4 regions of the Lysinibacillus sp. NPDC095746 genome follow, and region 3 is predicted to be linked to each of the others. Evidence: riboswitches for the same ligand, from Rfam matches in the RefSeq annotation. Region 3 holds a riboswitch; each other region holds the start of a gene.
The links. A riboswitch is a leader RNA that binds a small molecule or an ion and turns the genes downstream of it on or off. The one in region 3 is predicted to bind S-adenosylmethionine.
Positions count from the first base shown of each region.

Region 1 (4,610 bases), on a different contig from region 3:
GCTTTAATTGCCGAAAGATTTTTGCGATTTCAGTTTTTCTAGGCGCAATATTAAATGTCTTACTAATTCTAGTCCATTACGCTTTTTTAGGTATTCTACTTAGAATTTTAACGGGTATAACTCTTGCAGGTGTTTATCCAATAGCAGTAAAAATTTTATCACAATGGTTTCCACAAAAACGTGGGTTTGCAATCGGAGTCTTAATAGCTGCATTAACATTAGGATCATCATTACCACATTTTGTAGTTATGTTTTTCTCTTCGTTAAATTGGAAACTCGTGATAATTAGTACTTCAGGATTGGCTTTATTATCGGCTATAATAATAACTTATATTTTAGAAGATGCCCCAATTGTACCTAATAAATCGCCTTTCTCCTTCAAGTTAATAAAAAAAGTTATTTTGAATAAACCAGTAATGCTTGCGAACTACGGTTATTTCGGGCATATGTGGGAATTGTATGCGATGTGGACATGGCTTCCAGCTTTTTTGACAGCTAGTTTCTTAACTTATTCACCAGAAATTCCTCATTGGTTTATTGCATTATCCTCCTTTATTTCAATAGGAATTGCTGGAGGGATTGGTTGTGTGATAGGGGGACTAATCTCGGATAAAATCGGAAGAGCCAATTTAACGATTATTTCTATGTTTATTAGTGCTATCTGTTCGCTAGTAATAGGTTTTACATTTGGGCAGTATATTTGGTTAACGTTAATAATCTCCATGATTTGGGGGATGTCTATCATAGCTGATTCCGCCCAATTTTCAGCTGCAGTTTCAGAAATAGCCGAGGTTGATTATGTAGGTACAGCCCTTACTTTTCAAATGTGTATTGGTTTCTTACTTACTATATTTTCAATAAACCTAAGCCCGATTATACAGGGGATTATTGGTTGGGAGTGGGTTTTTACAATATTAGCGATTGGGCCTATTCTTGGAATTGGATTTATGGTCAAATATAGACGTTTCGAAATAACTAGTGAGAAAGTGTAATTTGTAATTTTTAAGTAATATCTTATCACAATAAAAAATCCAATTGTTTTGATTATTTCTTGCAAAACAATTGGAGTAATTTAGTGGTAAATTAATGTTTTTTAAGTATGAAGCTCAGGCTTTCTTTCCTTTCGGGTATCCGATGAGGATAGCGATGGTTCCGCAAATTCCTATAAGGACTGGATAGAAAGAGTATTGCAACATGCTCACTGGTGAAATTCCGGCTACACTTGCGGCTGCCAGGAATTGGGCTCCGTATGGTAGGAGGCCTTGAATCGTACAGGAGAAAATATCTAATATACTTGCGGACTTTCTTGGCTCAATCTCATACTGTTCCGCAATATTTTTTGCAAGCGGACCAGCAATTAAAATAGCAATCGTATTATTGGCCGTCGATAAATTAGTTAGGCCTACAAGACCGGCAATACCAAATTCAGCACCTTTTTTCGATTTAATCCTTTTTGTTGCAAGGTGAAGTAGAAAGTCAATCCCACCGTTATACTTTATAACTTCCACCATTCCAGCTATTAATATCGCAAGGAATGCCATTTCATACATGCCTGCCATTCCTTCGCCGATCTTTTGAAAAAGGCTCATTAAATGATAGCTGCCATCCGCTAAGCCAACAGCCCCGGCAAGAACAATCCCAGATGCTAGAACAAGGAAAACATTCATTCCAGCTAACGCTAAAATAATGACCAAAATATAGGGAACAATTTTTACCCAATTATAGCTTAAATGCTCCACTTGCGCAGTTTCACCCATTGTAATGAACCCTAAAATAAGACTCGTTACAATAGCTGCCGGCAAGACAATCCAAAAATTTACCTTAAATTTATCCTTCATTTGTGCACCTTGTGAACGAACGGCAGTAATGGTTGTATCTGAAATAAAAGATAAATTATCGCCAAACATCGAACCACCAACAATCGCTGCCATTACTAAAGCCATGGAAAGCTCGATATGCTCGCTTATGCCAACTCCAATGGGCGCTAGCGCAACAATCGTTCCCACTGATGTCCCCATTGATAGGGAGATAAAGCAGGCAATGATGAATAAGCCTACAACAAGCAGATTTGGCGGAACGACCGATAAAGCAAAGTTTACAGTGGAATCCACTGCCCCCATGCCTTTTGCTACCGATGAAAAGGCCCCAGCCAAAAGAAAAATAACAACCATTAGCATGACATTTAAATTTCCTGCGCCTTTGCAAAAAATATCAACCTTTTGCGCAAACGATTCTTGTCGATTCATCGCTAAAGCGACAGCGCCTGAAATGGAAATGGCTACAATGACAGGAAAGGCGTAAAAATCACCTGTAATAACCCCTGAGCCAATAAATAAAATCAAAAACACAACAAATGGGATTAGCGCCCATGGATTCTCTTTCTTCATGTCTACCTCCAAAAATAAAATTGGACACGTCTTTTGTCCATTCTTTTTACGAAAAAAAGGCCTCTTCTTGTACTAACAAGAAGAGGCCTTATATCTATAAAACACTCCTCTTATCTATCAAGCCTTTGCCTGCTGGATTTGGCACAGTAACTTAAATCATAAGTTCCGCTGCCGAGATTTCATCGGGCCAGTCCCTCCATCTCTCTTGATAAGAAGCAAAATATTATTTTTTTCACAATAATAAATATTAAAATAAAAATTCAATTTTTGCAACATATTTTTATTTGATTTTTATTTTAAAGCTATATTCTGAAAAGTTTTTGAGGAAAATATCCGTAATATGCTTAGAGCACCTCGATTTAACAGTTGTAGGGAATAAAAGAAGTGTTGCAGCAATTGCAACTTTAAAAGGAAGCGCCCCTGGGACAGCAAAGGGCGCTTAAAACATTTGTGGTAAAAATTCCGTCATAAAGCGTTGGTTTTTACGCAACCATATTTTTAAAATCATACGATGTGTTAGAAGTCGTTGTCTTTTTTGTGGTCTAGCCTTGGCCTCTATTAAACTTTGTAGTAGAGTACATGTTTCTGTTGCAAATGCTTGAGGGTCAACGAGGACGTCAAGCTTATAATCAATTAATTGTACCGCCTGTACCTTTGCAAGTAATTGTGCAAAGCGTGTATTCATTTCTAGAAAGTTTTCTTCTAGTTCTAGGTCGATTAAACTATATAGTGTTTGTTCAATGTCAGCTTCAAGCGCTTGTAATTGTTCAATGGATGGCTGTGTCAAAAAATCACCTCTAGTTTTTTAAAAATGCGGCTATACAAGGTAAAAGCCAAGTGTAGCGAAAAATAAGCCGAATATAACTGTAGTGCTTATATAAACAATCGCTTGTCTCCATTTTTGCTGCTCCAAGAGCGTCAAACATTCAAAACCGAATGTCGAAAAAGTCGTATAGGCTCCTAAAAAACCAATCCCTATTAAATGCCAAAACCAATCACTTAGATGTAGCGCAAATAAAAAGCCAAGCGCAAAAGACCCTGTTATATTAATAAAAAATGTTGCCCATGGGTATGTATGGACAATCAATTTTCCTAGATAAAATCGTGTTAGTGCACCTAAAAGTCCACCGATACCAATAATTATCATACGATGCGCCCCTTTGCTAGTTTAAATCCTAGCCATGCACAAGCTAAACCGCCAAAAACACTTACTAATATATAAAGAACGGCTTGTAGCCATTTACTATCCTGCAAAAGCAATAGTGTTTCTAAAGAAAATGTCGAAAAGGTTGTAAAGGCACCAAAAAAGCCAGTACCAATTCCTATAATAACAGGCGTTCTCTTTGTAAACATTGTAAATAGCCACGCTAAACAAAAGCAGCCAATTAAGTTCATACAAAGTGTCGCAAATGGAAAACCACCGTTATTTGAAAGTGCTTGGCCAAGGCTATATCGACAGATGGCACCCAAAAATCCGCCAATTCCAACAGCTAAAAATGATTTCACAGTAAAGACCCCTTACTAAAATGTCTATATTGAAAAGTGTATCATGTGCACACTATTTTAGATATATTTCTACCAGTTAGATTCAAAAAGATCACCGTTTTACGTTCCAAAATACTTCAGGTAAAGTCCCTATATCATAGCAAAATTATTGTTTCAAATACGATTACATCGTTCAATTGAAATCTCCGTCGACGGAAAACACAATAATACAAAAATAATTATTACAATAGAGCTGGTGCCTTCAAAAGCACACTATAAAGTTCAAAACAATAATTGATGTTTAAGTTTGACGCTCGAGTCTCTTATATTCAACTTGCACCGATGGATGTTGGCGTGAGCGAAGGGAATGGCATTTTTACACCCTTAATGGAAAGCAGGGGACAGTCTCGGTGTTTACTATTCTTTAATTTTTTTGGGGAGGATGGGCGATAAATTAAAGTTAGGTGATAAATTAAAAAGTTAGGCGAAAATCTAAAAATTATTCCGATCAATTGCTGGAAGCCCCTCTCGAACTAGATTTGTTCGTTTAGGGTCCAGAATTGAAAATTTTGTAATCGTATTTTGTGAAAAATTAAGGACACTACTTACCGTTTTTTTTGAACTGGATTCTTTTTATCACTCTGCCAGCTATTTAACACAAGTAGTGTAACAGATAACGTGTTTTTGCTGTTGCAAACAAATCATAATTTTTATTACTATAATTGACCTTTAACATTG
Region 1 covers NZ_JBIWGL010000031.1:40,763-45,372, reverse strand. The annotation lists gene ACIQ7N_RS19415 (MFS transporter) at 1-992, shown strand, start outside; gene ACIQ7N_RS19410 (Na+/H+ antiporter NhaC family protein) at 1,107-2,387, opposite strand; SAM riboswitch class I at 2,495-2,602, opposite strand; gene ACIQ7N_RS19405 (hypothetical protein) at 2,827-3,174, opposite strand; gene ACIQ7N_RS19400 (fluoride efflux transporter FluC) at 3,205-3,534, opposite strand; gene crcB (fluoride efflux transporter CrcB) at 3,531-3,893, opposite strand; gene ACIQ7N_RS19390 (VOC family protein) at 4,589-4,610, opposite strand, start outside.
Region 1: another riboswitch for S-adenosylmethionine. It lies ahead of ACIQ7N_RS19410 (Na+/H+ antiporter NhaC family protein); the one in region 3 lies ahead of ACIQ7N_RS14655 (cyclase family protein).

Region 2 (4,610 bases), on a different contig from region 3:
TAAGATTGTAACGAGAGCAATAATCATAGCAGAGCTAACGGGATAGGATACTGCTTCTGTAACCCAAAGGATGACCGCAAAAGCTAAAATAGCCAAAGCGCGTTGTCCGGCTATAGGTAAATCGCCGTTGTTAGGTAAAAAAGTGATGATGATTAATGAAGCGAAGGCTAATCCAATCCAGAGTGGTTTCAAATTACGTTTTGGTTTTGCTTGTTCAGAAGTAGACATACTTTTTCATCCTTTCTTAAACATGACTATAATTTTCACATCGGCTAGTAAAATGCTTTATGAAGAAAGTTAATTTGTCTATTTATTGTAAAAAAACTAGTATGTGAAATACCCTCTATATATAGCGATAATGGGAAGTTGCGAGAAAATTAATGGTCATAGAAAAGACAAAAATATCCAAAAGATATTATTTTTTCTTTTTGAATGCTGAAGTCACTTTAGGCTCAGTTCCTAGCAGCAAGCGCTTAATATTTTCGATATGCAAAATGATGGCTATACCAAAAAGTAATAGGGCTATAATCGTTGGGACTGTTCCAGGAATCCATAAATATGTGGCTATACAGAAAACGAGATAAAACTCAAGTACACCGACAATTAAATAGTTCGTTACGAAAGATAACATAACAAATAAAATGAGTGCAAATAAGCCAATTGTCCAATCAATTGCAAGTAATATCCCAATGATTGAAGCAGTTCCTTTACCGCCATTGAAGCCCATATAAAATGGGAAATTATGACCTAGAATGACACCAGCAGCTGCAATATAAGTAAAGAGCCAAACTTGTATTTCTGTTAATTGTGTTATATCTGCTAAATAGGCATGTGCACAGATTATAGCCGCAACGCCTTTGCCGATATCGATCAGTGCAACTAATATGCCGTATTTCCAGCCGAGGGAAAGTGTTGCGTTAGAGGCACCTGCATTGCCATGACCAGTCTTTTTTAAATCTACCCCAGATAAAAACTGAGCAACTTTAGAGCCGTGAATACAGCCAATCAAATAACCAACAAGAAGAAAAATAATAACGGCTTTTATCATAAAAATTCTCCTTTCAAAATAAAATAGGCTCGTCACTAAAAGTTAGGAATGACGTTTGGTATAACAAATGCCCTAAAGTTGATTGGAGTGAGACTGGGCGCCCCTAGGAGAGCACATAGTCGGAACTGTAATCAACCCCACATTTTGTGATAAAAACTATAAATATCAAAATAGTGTATGCGTTCGTATTACGTAAAAAAGCAGACGGAAGTTTCAGAAAAAATAAAATTTTAGTATTGACAGTGAAAAAGTCTATGTTTATACTGTGTAACAACGATGGAAATTGAATCTCATACTCTTATCAAGAGCGGCGGAGGGATAGGCCCTATGATGCCCGGCAACCAGTAAGTGATGAACTTGCTAAGGTGCTAATTCCTACAGATTCTTATTGGATCTGGCAGATAAGGGGAGGAAAACTTGCAACCGCAACCCTCTTCTTAGCTGAAGAGGGTTTTTGTTTTCTACTAAAAAATCCTCCTCATCTCCGGTACCATCGTAAAAAAATAACCATTTGGAGGTATACAATGACAAAATTTAAACCAGAAACATTGCTGTTACACGGTGGCCAAGAGCCAGACCCGGTAACAGGATCACGAACAGTACCGATATATCGCTCAACGGCTTTCGTTTTTAAAGACACTGCTCATGCGCAACGTCTTTTTGCCTTAGAGGAAGCGGGCAATATTTACACACGAATTACAAACCCAACTGTAGATGTTTTTGAAAAACGCGTCGCTTTATTAGAAGGCGGTACAGCAGCAGTAGCACTTTCATCTGGTGCAGCAGCTATCGCATTTTCCATTTTAAATCTTGCAGGGGCAGGCGATGAAATCGTTGCAGGTAGCTCTTTATACGGAGGTACTTATAATTTATTCGCCAACACACTACCAAACTACGGTATTAAAACGATTTTTGTAGACGAAACAAATCCAGAAAATTTCCGAGCAGCTATTACTGATAAAACAAAGGCCGTGTTCGCTGAAATTTACGGTAACCCAAGTTTAAAGGTACTAGATATTGAAGCAGTAGCAAATATAGCACATGAAAACGGCTTGCCATTAATTATTGATAGCACATTTGCTTCACCATATGGCTCTACACCAATTGACTACGGTGCGGATATTGTTGTTCATTCCGCAACAAAATGGATTGGTGGCCACGGAACAACTTTAGGTGGTGTTGTAGTAGATGCAGGGAAGTTTGACTGGACTCGTGGCCGTTTCCCAGGTTTTACTGAGCCAGATGCTTCTTATCATGGTTTACGTTATGGTATTGACACAGCAGAGGCAGCATTCGCCACAAAATTGCGTGTGCAATTACTACGCGACTTTGGTCCAACATTAAGTGCAGATGCAGCATTTAATTTATTACAAGGTTTAGAAACGCTTCATTTGCGTATTCCTAAACACAACGAAAATGCATTAGCGGTAGCTGAATATTTACGAAACCACCCATCTGTGGAATATGTAAATTACAATGGCTTAGAAGATTTCCCTACCCATGATTTAGCTAAAAAATATTTAAAAAATGGCTTCGGTTCAGTGCTTACATTTGGTATTAAAGGTGGACGTGAAGCAGGGCGTAAATTAATAGATAGTGTGAAATTATTCTCGCACGTAGCAAATGTAGGGGATGCAAAATCATTAATTATTCATCCAGCATCTACTACACATCAGCAACTATCTGCTGAAGAGCTAATCCAAACTGGCGTAACCGAGTCGCTCATTCGCTTATCCATCGGTTTAGAGGCAGTAGAGGACATCATTGAAGATTTAGAACAAGCTATTGAACAAGTAACAGCCTCACAACAAAAAGTAGAAGCTTAATAAAAAGGACTTTGTTGTAGTGTTGACGTATTTTCTCATTCGATAGGCCTCATTTGGTCATGCGTCAAAGGTTGCTACATCATCCGCTCGCCTCATTTGGTGAAGAAGCTGGAAATTTAATACCTAGTAACTTGATAAGTATTATTGACTTTCTTAAATCCTTGTTTTATACTAGGAAATAAGAAAAGTGTTCGAAGGGCTACCAACCTAGAACCAATGTTTTCAATTAATGCTTAAACTAATTTAGTTTCATAAGTGCTCCCCCACTTTTGAATAGATGAAGAGGAGTAGTTACTCAGCCAGTAGCTACTATTGCTACAAAACTGATGATAAAGGAGTGTTTTAAATGGGAAATGTGTATAGTGCGCAAAACATTGCATCTTATCTTATTTATGAATTAAATGAAGGTCATGTGTTTGTGAACAACATGTCCATTCAAAACATACTTGCGTCAGTTGAACGTAAATGGCAAGAGAACTTTGGACATTCTGCTTTTAATGAAATGGTTTATGTCAAAGAGGAAGGCTATACAGTAAAAGAAGTTTTCGAAGCTTATGAAAGCTATGGAGCAAATCATATTCCTCTTCCTGCGACAGAGTATTATTTAAAATACGGTACATTCCAATTAGTTGAACGTACGTATGCAATACCAAATTTTACGCGGGAGGAAATAGGATTAGTTCAACAAGCTTTAACACAATATCGTTATAAATTGCTAGCCAACGCTAGTTAATTATCCCTCATATTTTTAGCTCATTCTCTGCTGCTACAGGGAATGAGCTTTTTAAATTAGACTTATGAAAATATACAGAAAAAATTTTTATTAATATATTCAAAAGAACAATTTTTATGAATGTCTTTACATACATATATAATAGAAGAAAGGCATTTGTTTTTTTAACTTCTTTCAACAAATATATTTGTAACGGAAGCGCTGTTACAAAAGTCTCTCACATTTATAGTTGGTGAGATTAATGCGTAGTTAAGTTTCTTTTCAGTAGGTTTGCAAACATCTGAACCTGTCGCTACGCTTTTGGTACAAAAGACATTTGCTGAACTAAAGGACGCCATGTCCTGTGGCAATTTATCTATGCGAAAGCGACAGCAACAACAACAACGACTGAGTGAACATCATATTGGTCTAAAGCCTCTGGCGGATGTCATGGAATCGGCTTTGTACCAGCATAAAGCCGGTTCCGGACGCAATTGCCGAGGCATAATTGATAAAGAACAGTCAATAATTGTTCCATCATTATAGTTCAAGTGAAAAATCATATAATAAAAGGGATGAAAACGATTTCTTTTGCACGTCTACAGAAAACAAATGTCCATCCTAGAAAGATTTTTCTTGTGCAATGTAAGTATTTACGTTACAATTTTCTTTAAGTTGAATTTTGAATTATTTGAATTTGTGTGTGTTTCAAAGGTTTTTTATTTTCGTTCAGAGTAGCGAAGGTTAGATGACTTAACCTAAATATCTGTTTGAAAACGAAGTGTTAGAAACACGGCAAATTGACCTGCTTTATAAAGTCGGCGCACAATTCAAAATATGTACGAATTAAGCTGAGACGAAATAAATTTAATGAAACTGCGGAATGTAAGTTGGAGGGAATACAACAATGGCAACTATAAAGGCAGCTATATTAGGATTTGGAACGGTAGGTCAAGGAATTTACCATATATTAAACGACAAGCGTGAAGAGCTTAAAAATAAATTAGGAATTGAGCTAGAAGTA
Region 2 covers NZ_JBIWGL010000009.1:100,560-105,169, forward strand. The annotation lists gene ACIQ7N_RS09045 (DASS family sodium-coupled anion symporter) at 1-228, opposite strand, end outside; gene ACIQ7N_RS09050 (glycerol-3-phosphate acyltransferase) at 416-1,048, opposite strand; SAM riboswitch class I at 1,344-1,456, shown strand; gene ACIQ7N_RS09055 (O-acetylhomoserine aminocarboxypropyltransferase/cysteine synthase family protein) at 1,573-2,874, shown strand; gene ACIQ7N_RS09060 (hypothetical protein) at 3,221-3,607, shown strand; gene ACIQ7N_RS09065 (homoserine dehydrogenase) at 4,494-4,610, shown strand, end outside.
Region 2: another riboswitch for S-adenosylmethionine. It lies ahead of ACIQ7N_RS09055 (O-acetylhomoserine aminocarboxypropyltransferase/cysteine synthase family protein); the one in region 3 lies ahead of ACIQ7N_RS14655 (cyclase family protein).

Region 3 (4,610 bases):
ATGCTCTTTGGTATACTCCTTTAGAATTATTGAAATAAAAATGTTCATTACTTTCTTAGTTATTTGAAATTTCGATATGTACCCGTAATAGTGTTTATCGGTGTAGTTGGAGTAAGTTATACGGTTGGCTTAGCTTGTCATAAAACATACAAATGTTTTATTAACTACTAATTTTTTTTAATCTAGTTGCTGTATAGATAATAATGCCTATTTGGATATTTCTTCATGTAAAATGACAAGTATATTGATTAGGGAAATATAGGATATTATTAAGTGACAAAGCGTAGTCACCTAGGCACTCGTCTGTAGTGGAAAATGACATTTAAATGAGGGTGATCGGATTGGGGTTGGGCGATTTCTTGGAGATTATCGTCACAGGTATTACCCCAAATTGGGTCATGTTATAGTGAGGCCCTGATCGATATACTTAATAAAATCAGCAAGGAGAGAACGATGGATTATAAAATTGTATTCTTTGACGTAGATGGAACGCTTATAAATTATGAAGATGGTCGTATTGAAGAAAGTACAATGATCGCTATTGAGCAATTAAAAAACAATGGAATTCATATTGTTGCAGCTACAGGAAGACCTTTATCAATGTGCCAAGGTTTAAGAAGTATAGGTATAGATACGTTTATTACCGCTAATGGTGCCTATGTTAAGCATCAAGATCAAGTAATACATAAAATTCCTATTGCCAAGGAAATTGTCCACGCAGTTAAGGCTTTTGCTGAAAACAATAAACAAAGTCTGTCGTTTTTTACAGAACAATTATCGATGAATAACGTCCAAGAACAAGAGACATTAAAAGCCATGCAAGAAACATTATCTTTGCAAGAGTTTCCCGTTATTAATGAAGATATTTTAACGCAAGAGGTTTACTTAATGTGTTTATATGGCAACGAGGATATTGAGAAAAGGTATACTTTAAAATTCCCGCATTTATTATTTAAGAGGTGGCACCCTTACATTACAAATGTTTTGCAACATGATGTTTCCAAATCTATTGCTGTGCAGGCTGTACTAGATTATTTCGACTTGAGTCCTGAGGAAGCACTTGCTTTTGGTGATGGAGATAATGATATCGACATGCTGGAGCAGGTTGGCTTTGGTATTGCAATGGGCAACGGTAGTGAAGCATTAAAAAATGCCGCTAATTATGTAACGAAAAAATCAACAGAAGATGGTATTCATTATGCTCTACGTAAGCTGCAAATAATTTAATTATTTGAAAGTAAAATATGAATCAACCAGTCACTAAGAAAAAACTATATTTTTTTACGATACAACATGGATGAATGTTTTCATGGAGAAAATGTATTTAATCCATAATACTCATAATGTTGTCTCCTTTGAGTTATTATAAAGCTAACTATTAAAAATTATTACGCTTTAGATGGGGTGGATTTATGGCGCATCACGTACAATCTCTTATTGAACATTATGGATATTTTGGCATTATTCTTATCCTAATTGGGGGAATTGTCGGTCTGCCACTTCCTGATGAAATATTTTTGACATATGTAGGGTATAGCGTATATCGTGAAACTCTTGCACATATTCCAGCTTTAATCAGCGCTATGATAGGCGCGGCAGGGGGAATTACCCTGAGCTACTATATAGGCTATAAATTCGGACTACCTTTATTACGAAAATACGGTTCGAAAGTCCATATTACAGAACAGAAAATTGATTTTACTAAAAAATTATTTGAAAAAATTGGACCAATATTATTATTAATAGGGTATTTTATCCCTGGTGTACGTCATCTTACTGCATATATTGCAGCTATTAATAATTATCCTTATAAAAAATTTGCTTTCTTTGCTTATATAGGAGCAGCTTTATGGACATTTACTTTTATCACTTTAGGGAAGATACTTGGAGAGAAATGGCATTATGTTGAGTTATATTTATCCCGCTACAGTATTTATGTTATAGTATTGTTCATCATCATTATGTTCATCATTTATGTTGTTTTCAAAAGAAAGAATTCATCTAAATAAATTCAATAGCACAAGCCGATTCCGGACGTATTATGCCGATGCATAATGGATGAAAGGTCTAATTCAATATTTATTGAATCAGACCTTTTGCTATATTACGGTAATATTGCAAAGGAACGGACAGGGAATCCAGATGCTTTTTCAGGCTTTGGCACGATATTGAATATAGCAGCGCCCTTTGGAGGTAGCTTATCTAAATTTGTCATAAGCTCAATTTGATAAGTATCTTGCTCTAGCACAAAATATTCGCCGTCTAATTTTCCATTTCTACGGAAATCTGCTGCTGAATCCGTATCAAAAGTTTCGTGGCCAATAGCCCTTACTTGTCGTTCGTTGAATAAAAATTGTAATGCTTCTAATCCCCAGCCAGGAATATGATTATTGCCATCAGCGTCTTTGTTGCTGAAAGATTCTTTATCTGGCCAACGTTTACTCCAATCGGTACGGAACGCAACAAAGGTACCTGCTTCAATTTCCCCATTTTCAGCTTCAAAGTCAAGAATATCTTGAACACGTAACGTGTAGTCGTTATTTACTGCGGCTTCCTTCGATTTATCAATAACGATTAGTGGTAGCACTAGTTCTTTTAGCTCCAATTCCTCTAAATAGCGTGTATCTCGCACAAAATGGATAGGTGGGTCGATATGTGTTCCATATTGCCCTGGGAAAGTGAATTGCTGTGCAAAGAAGCCATCCTCATGTGAAAATAATGTTTCAAATTTAGCATCAGCAAACATAAAGAAATGTGGAGAATTTGGACCAAATGTATGCGTTAAGTCTACCCATTTTTTTGATTTCAATAGTTGAATTGCTTGTAAAAGTTCGTTTGTCATAATAGTTCCCTGCTTTCTTTTAATTAGAATGGAAAAATAAAAAAGAGCCCTCCTTGAAGAAGAGGACTCTTGTGCAAAGCAACTAAAGTAAGTCTTCTCATCTTTCAAGGCAGAATTTTGCCAATTGGAATTAGCACCATACCTATAGGGCTGGTTGCTGAGACTTCATAGGGCCAATCCCTCCGTCTCTCTTGATAAGAAAATGCGATATAAGAATTTTCAGAAATATTGTGTACAAACACTTTAGCATATTTTTTTATAGTTTACAAGCTTGATAGGGATACAAGGTTAAAATTCATAAAGATGCTAAAGGTAAAAGAAAGAGGCCCTCTTCAAAGGGCCAACTCTTCACCAACCTAAAATTAGTGTTAGCTTACAACAGCTACTTTCCGTAAATGTTATACGAAATCCATCTGGTGTATAGGTAGTATCGAATTTTACAGTAATGCCTGTTGAAGCAATTAACTTTTCAACTTCTGTTTTATTTGATTGTTGTGCTGCGTTCATAAGATCGTGTGCAAATTGCTCGGATTCATCAATTTTATCCGTAAGTAATTGTGCTTGCTGCATAATAACCTTAATCCGATTCGCGGAAGTCTTTAATTTCTTTGTATTGACGATTGGAAATGGACTTCTATTCATAGGGGGTGTCGGCATTGCTAGATGGCTGGAAGGGTGTTGATTTGTTGGTTGATTTGCCATTACCCATGCCGGATAGTAATGAGGATAGACAAAAAACGGATAAGGATTGTAATACAACTAAATTCCTCCTATCCTATAGCTGATACAGTATCTTATGTACAATATAGACTTTCGGTGTTAACAGCTGATGCTTTCAAGCTCTTTTGGGAATCGGTTCACGGCATTAGAATTTTTTAAGGCTTATTTTTGACGATACTTTCCTTAAAATTGGATAAAAACAAAAAGGAAGCCTTGTGTATGGTTAAGGCTTCCTTTCGTTCTTGTTATTCTAGGGAAATCTATTGTTTATTTCTATCGAAGTGTAACGTTAGGAAGGTAGTAACTGCAGCAATCATCACCATTACGAATCCATATATAGGGGTATGAGCTAATGATTGGAGGTTAACAATCATTCCTCCAATGTATGATCCTAGAAAAATACCAATGTTAAAGGCCGAAATATTTAATGCTGAAGCCATTGAAATAGCCGATGGTGTATATTTTTCTGAAAGCTGAACGGCATAAAGCTGTAATCCTGGTACATTCATAAACATAAATAGCCCCATCATAAAGACCATTATTAATCCTATGATGGATGATTCTAAAAAGAAGTTGATGCCGAGTAGTGCTAATGCTAATCCTATAAAGATCATAAAGATAGAGCGTAAAGGGTTATTATTCGCAAAATGACCACCTAATGTATTACCAATGGCAACACAAATACCGTATACAACTAAGATCACGATAATTGCCTTTGGTGAGTAGCCCATATACTGCTCTAAAATAGGAGAAACATAGGTGTATACGACGAATGCGCCACCATACCCAATTGCAGTAATAAAGAGAATTAATAACATTCGAATATTCCCTAAAACTTTACCAATATCTAAAATGGATATTGGATTACCTTTCGATAAGTGACTTGGCACAAGCAGGGCATTACTAATTAATCCAATAATACCTATGATAACTATGAAAATAAACGACATTCGCCAATCAGTTACTTGTCCAATAAAAGTTCCTAGTGGGACACCAGTCACAGTCGCTAATGTTAGTCCTGTAAACATAAAAGCTATTGCACTTGCTC
Region 3 covers NZ_JBIWGL010000018.1:86,411-91,020, forward strand. The annotation lists gene ACIQ7N_RS14645 (Cof-type HAD-IIB family hydrolase) at 454-1,227, shown strand; gene ACIQ7N_RS14650 (DedA family protein) at 1,413-2,009, shown strand; gene ACIQ7N_RS14655 (cyclase family protein) at 2,105-2,842, opposite strand; SAM riboswitch class I at 2,937-3,043, opposite strand; gene ACIQ7N_RS14660 (YuzC family spore coat inner layer protein) at 3,191-3,601, opposite strand; gene ACIQ7N_RS14665 (MFS transporter) at 3,823-4,610, opposite strand, start outside.

Region 4 (4,610 bases), on a different contig from region 3:
AAAAGTAATATTATGTGCATCATATCTTCAATAATTATTATATTCTGAAAAAGGTGGACGTGCATGGAATTCTCAAAAAAACTACAGCAACTCCCAACTCAATTTTTTGCAGCACTTGTGCAAAAAGTAAACGCTGCTCTTGCTGAAGGACGTGATGTTATCAATCTTGGTCAAGGTAATCCAGATCAACCCACTCCTTCACACATTATTAAAGCATTACAGGAGGCGGCAGAAAATCCCCAAAATCATCAATACTCTCCATTTCGCGGCATAGCAGAATTACGCCAAGCAGCAGCAAGCTTCTACAAACGTGAATACAATGTGGACATTGACCCTGATACAGAGGTTGCTATTCTCGGTGGTACGAAAATTGGTCTTGTTGAGCTACCGTTAGCTGTTTTAAACCCCGGTGACACTATGCTATTACCTGATCCTGGATATCCAGATTACTTATCTGGTGTCGTATTAGGTGATGTTAATTTTGAAGTTATGCCTCTTTTCGCAGAAAATGATTTCCTGCCAGACTATACTGCTTTATCCGATGAAGTAAAGGAAAAGGCGAAGTTACTGTACTTGAATTACCCGAATAATCCAACTGGCGGTACTGCAACATTGGAATTTTTCGAGGAAACAGTACGCTTTGCAAAAGAGCATAATATTATCGTCGCACATGATTTTGCCTACGGAGCGATTGGATTTGACGGCCATAAACCTATCAGCTTCCTGCAAGCTGATAGTGCTAAAGATGTCGGTATCGAAATGTATACATTATCCAAAACGTATAATATGGCAGGCTGGCGCATTGGTTTCGCTGTTGGTAAACCCGACATTATCGCAGCCATTAACCTTATTCAAGATCATCTATTTTGTAGTCAATTTCCTGCCGTACAACAAGCCGCGGCAGTTGCACTTACTGCTTCCCAAAGTTGTGCAGATAAGCTAAGAGCGACTTATGAGCGTCGACGAAACGTCCTGATCGAAGAAGCTCAGCGAATTGGTTGGCAAGTAACAGCACCGAGAGGCTCTTTTTTTGCATGGCTCCCTGTTCCACTAGGTTTTACGAGTGAACAATTTGCCGATATATTGCTCGACAAAGCTGATATCGCAGTAGCTGCAGGCAATGGCTTCGGTCAATATGGTGAAGGCTTTGTACGGGTTGGTTTACTTGTTAGCGAAGACCGCTTACGTGAAGCGATCAGCAGAATTGAAAAATTAAACTTATTTAACCCGTGAACATTTCAATCAAAAACTGTTCCATTAGCTCAGACTTGCTATAGGGACAGTTTTTTCTCTCTCTTCTTTCGCGACTAAACATTAAAATAAAATGAAAAATTTTAAAAATTCAATTGACTTACTAAATCCTATAATTTATATTAGTTCTATCGGATTTACAAAAAAATATTATAAATCTCTTATCAAGAGTAGCTGAGGGACTGGCCCTATGAAGCTCGGCAACCTCCTTTTTTAAGGAAGGTGCTAATTCCAGCAAACAATCATTGTTTGAAAGATAAGAGAGGACAATTTTTCATGAGCCTCTCTTAATTTTTAAGAGAGTTTTTTTATTTTTATTACCGATAAAACAACTTTGGAGGTATGTTTCATGAAAAAGAAAAACAAGATTTTATTAGGTTTAGCAAGTCTTACATTAGTAGCAGCATTAGTGGGCTGTGGTACTAAAGAAAATAGTAAGGATAGTCAAAGTAAGACTATTAATGAAAATAAGATTGTAGTAGGTGTAACTTCTGGTCCACACGAACAAATTGCAGAGGCTGCAGCAAAAGTTGCCAAAGAAAATGGCTTAGAGGTAGAACTAAAAACGTTTTCTGATTATGTTTTACCAAATACATCGTTAGCCGAGGGTGATCTTGATGTAAACAGCTATCAACACGAGCCTTTCCTCGATGCATTTAACAAAGATCACAAAACAGATTTAGTGCCAGTAGGAAAAACAATTTTAACTCCTATGGGCATATACTCCGAGAAATATAAATCATTCGATGACGTTCCAGATGGTGCTACATTCGGATTACCGAATGATCCAACGAACGGGGCTCGTGCTCTATTTGTCCTTCAAGAGGCAGGCATCATTAAATTAAAAGACGGTGCAGACTTAACAGCATCTATTCGCGATGTGGAAGAAAACAAAAAGAATTTGAAATTCATTGAATTAGAGGCTGCACAAATTCCTAAACAGCTTAGTGAAGTAGATGTAGCTGCCATTAATACAAACTTCGCTCTTGATGCTGGCATTAATCCTAAAAAAGACTCCATTCTTTTAGAATCTACGGACTCTCCATATGTGAACTACATTGTGGTGCGTGCTGAAAACAAGGATGACCCAACGATCAAAAAATTTGTTGAAGCTTATCAATCTGATGAGGTGCGCAAATTTATTGAAGAAAAATTCCAAGGCTCCATAATTCCAAGCTGGTAAGTGACGATTAAGTATATCAAGAATCTGCGAGACTCCTACAGGAAAGCTAGCAGATTCTTGCTTTATCGAAGGACTTAGAAAGGAGATATCACCTTATGATTCAACTAGAAAATATAACAAAAGAATTTAAAACTAAAAATGGTATCGTCAAAGCAGTAGATGGTATTAACCTGCATGTCAAAAAAGGTGAAATTCATGGGGTTATCGGCTACAGTGGTGCAGGAAAGAGTACCCTTATTCGCTGTGTGAATTTATTAGAGCGTCCGACAACAGGAAAAGTATTTATCGATCATGTCGATATAACTTCCCTTTCTCTAAACGACCTTCGCAAAACTCGGCAAAAAATCGGGATGATCTTCCAGCATTTTAACCTTTTAAAAACGGCGACTGTTTACAACAATATCTCGATACCATTAAAGCTTCTTGGCTATAACGACTCTGAAGTAAAAAAACGCGTTGCAAAATATGCAGAAATTGTTGGCCTAACGGAGAAATTAGATAGCTATCCTAGCCAGCTTTCAGGTGGTCAAAAGCAACGTGTCGCTATTGCACGTGCCCTTGCCCAAGAGCCTGAGATTTTGCTTAGTGATGAAGCGACAAGTGCACTCGACCCCGAAACAACGGACGCCATTCTTGAGCTTCTCTTGAAAATTAATCGTGAGCTAGGCATCACGATTTTACTTATTACACATGAAATGAATGTTATTCAAAAAATTTGCGATGCTGTTTCCGTTCTTGAATCAGGGGCGGTTGTGGAATTTAGCTCTGCTATAGAACTATTTTCGAAGCCCCAGCATCCAACGACACGAAAATTTTTAAATACCATTTCTCAACGTAATTTATCCCCTTCTCTTATCAAACAATTAAATGTTTCGGGAAGTGTTATTCGTTTAACATTCCTTGGTGAAAGTACGGGTAAACCATTACTAGCAGAAGTGAGTAAAGTTTATGATGTGCAACCAAATATTTTATCAGCCAATATCATAGAATTAAAAAATGGCATTGTCGGTAATATTATCGTGCATCTACACGGTGAAGCACATATCGTAGAAAAAGCACTTAAGTATTTTACAGAAAACGGGGTAAGCATTGAGGTATTAGGAGGCGAATTAAATGACTAGCATTCAAAGCTTCTTTGCAGATTGGTCAGATGTTATTGGGAAATCCATTCTCGAAACCTTCCAAATGGTTGGGATTTCATTATTCTTTTCTATTTTAATTGGGATTCCTTTGGGGCTTTTAATCGTTTTAACTCGCCCGGGGCAATCGTTTGAAAATAAATTTCTCTACCAATTTTTCAATTTATTTATTAATATTATTCGCTCTGTACCGTTCATTATTTTACTATTTTTCATTTTACCGTTCACGAAGCTAATCGTCGGCACAACTATTGGTGTAAAAGGTGTTATTGTGCCGCTTGTTGTTTATACAGCGCCTTATATTGCGCGACTTATGGAAACAGCACTTTTAGAAGTAGATCCAGGTGTTGTGGAAGCTTATACAGCAATGGGTATTAAACGTCGTCATATTATTTGGAACGTCTTATTACGTGAGGCTCGCCCATCCATTATTTTAGGTTTAACGATTGCCACAATCGGTCTTATAGGAGCAACAGCAATGGCAGGAATGGTTGGTGCTGGTGGTCTAGGTGATCTCGCATACCGTTACGGCCATTTACGCTATGAGGTTGACGTGATGTATGCGACAGTGTTCATCTTAATCATCCTCGTGCAGAGTATTCAATCACTAGGTAACCGCTTTGCTGCGAAGTTAAAGAAAGATTAGTAGGAGGTTTACGATGACAAAGATAACACATAGCGATCTACTGTTAAAAAATATTAATGCACAAGCCCCCTTCCCTATTTGCTTTACAGATTTAGAAAAGGCAGTTGCAGAAAAATTGGAAGCTGGTCCGTTTGGTTACATCCGTTCAGGCGCTGGCGGCGAGCAAACATTAAGGAATAACCGTACAGCCTTTGAAAAATACTCTATCATTCCACGCTTTTTACAAGATGTTTCAAGTATTGATACATCGATTGAACTGTTCGGAAAAATATATCCAACTCCGTTCTTATTTGCTCCTGTTGGCATGAACAAAATGGCGCATGACGAAGGAGAGCTAGCCGTTGCACGTGCAGCTGATCAATTAAAAATCCCTTATATTCAAAGCACAGTT
Region 4 covers NZ_JBIWGL010000011.1:133,888-138,497, forward strand. The annotation lists gene ACIQ7N_RS10555 (pyridoxal phosphate-dependent aminotransferase) at 64-1,233, shown strand; SAM riboswitch class I at 1,410-1,514, shown strand; gene ACIQ7N_RS10560 (MetQ/NlpA family ABC transporter substrate-binding protein) at 1,601-2,434, shown strand; gene ACIQ7N_RS10565 (methionine ABC transporter ATP-binding protein) at 2,530-3,555, shown strand; gene ACIQ7N_RS10570 (methionine ABC transporter permease) at 3,548-4,219, shown strand; gene ACIQ7N_RS10575 (alpha-hydroxy acid oxidase) at 4,233-4,610, shown strand, end outside.
Region 4: another riboswitch for S-adenosylmethionine. It lies ahead of ACIQ7N_RS10560 (MetQ/NlpA family ABC transporter substrate-binding protein); the one in region 3 lies ahead of ACIQ7N_RS14655 (cyclase family protein).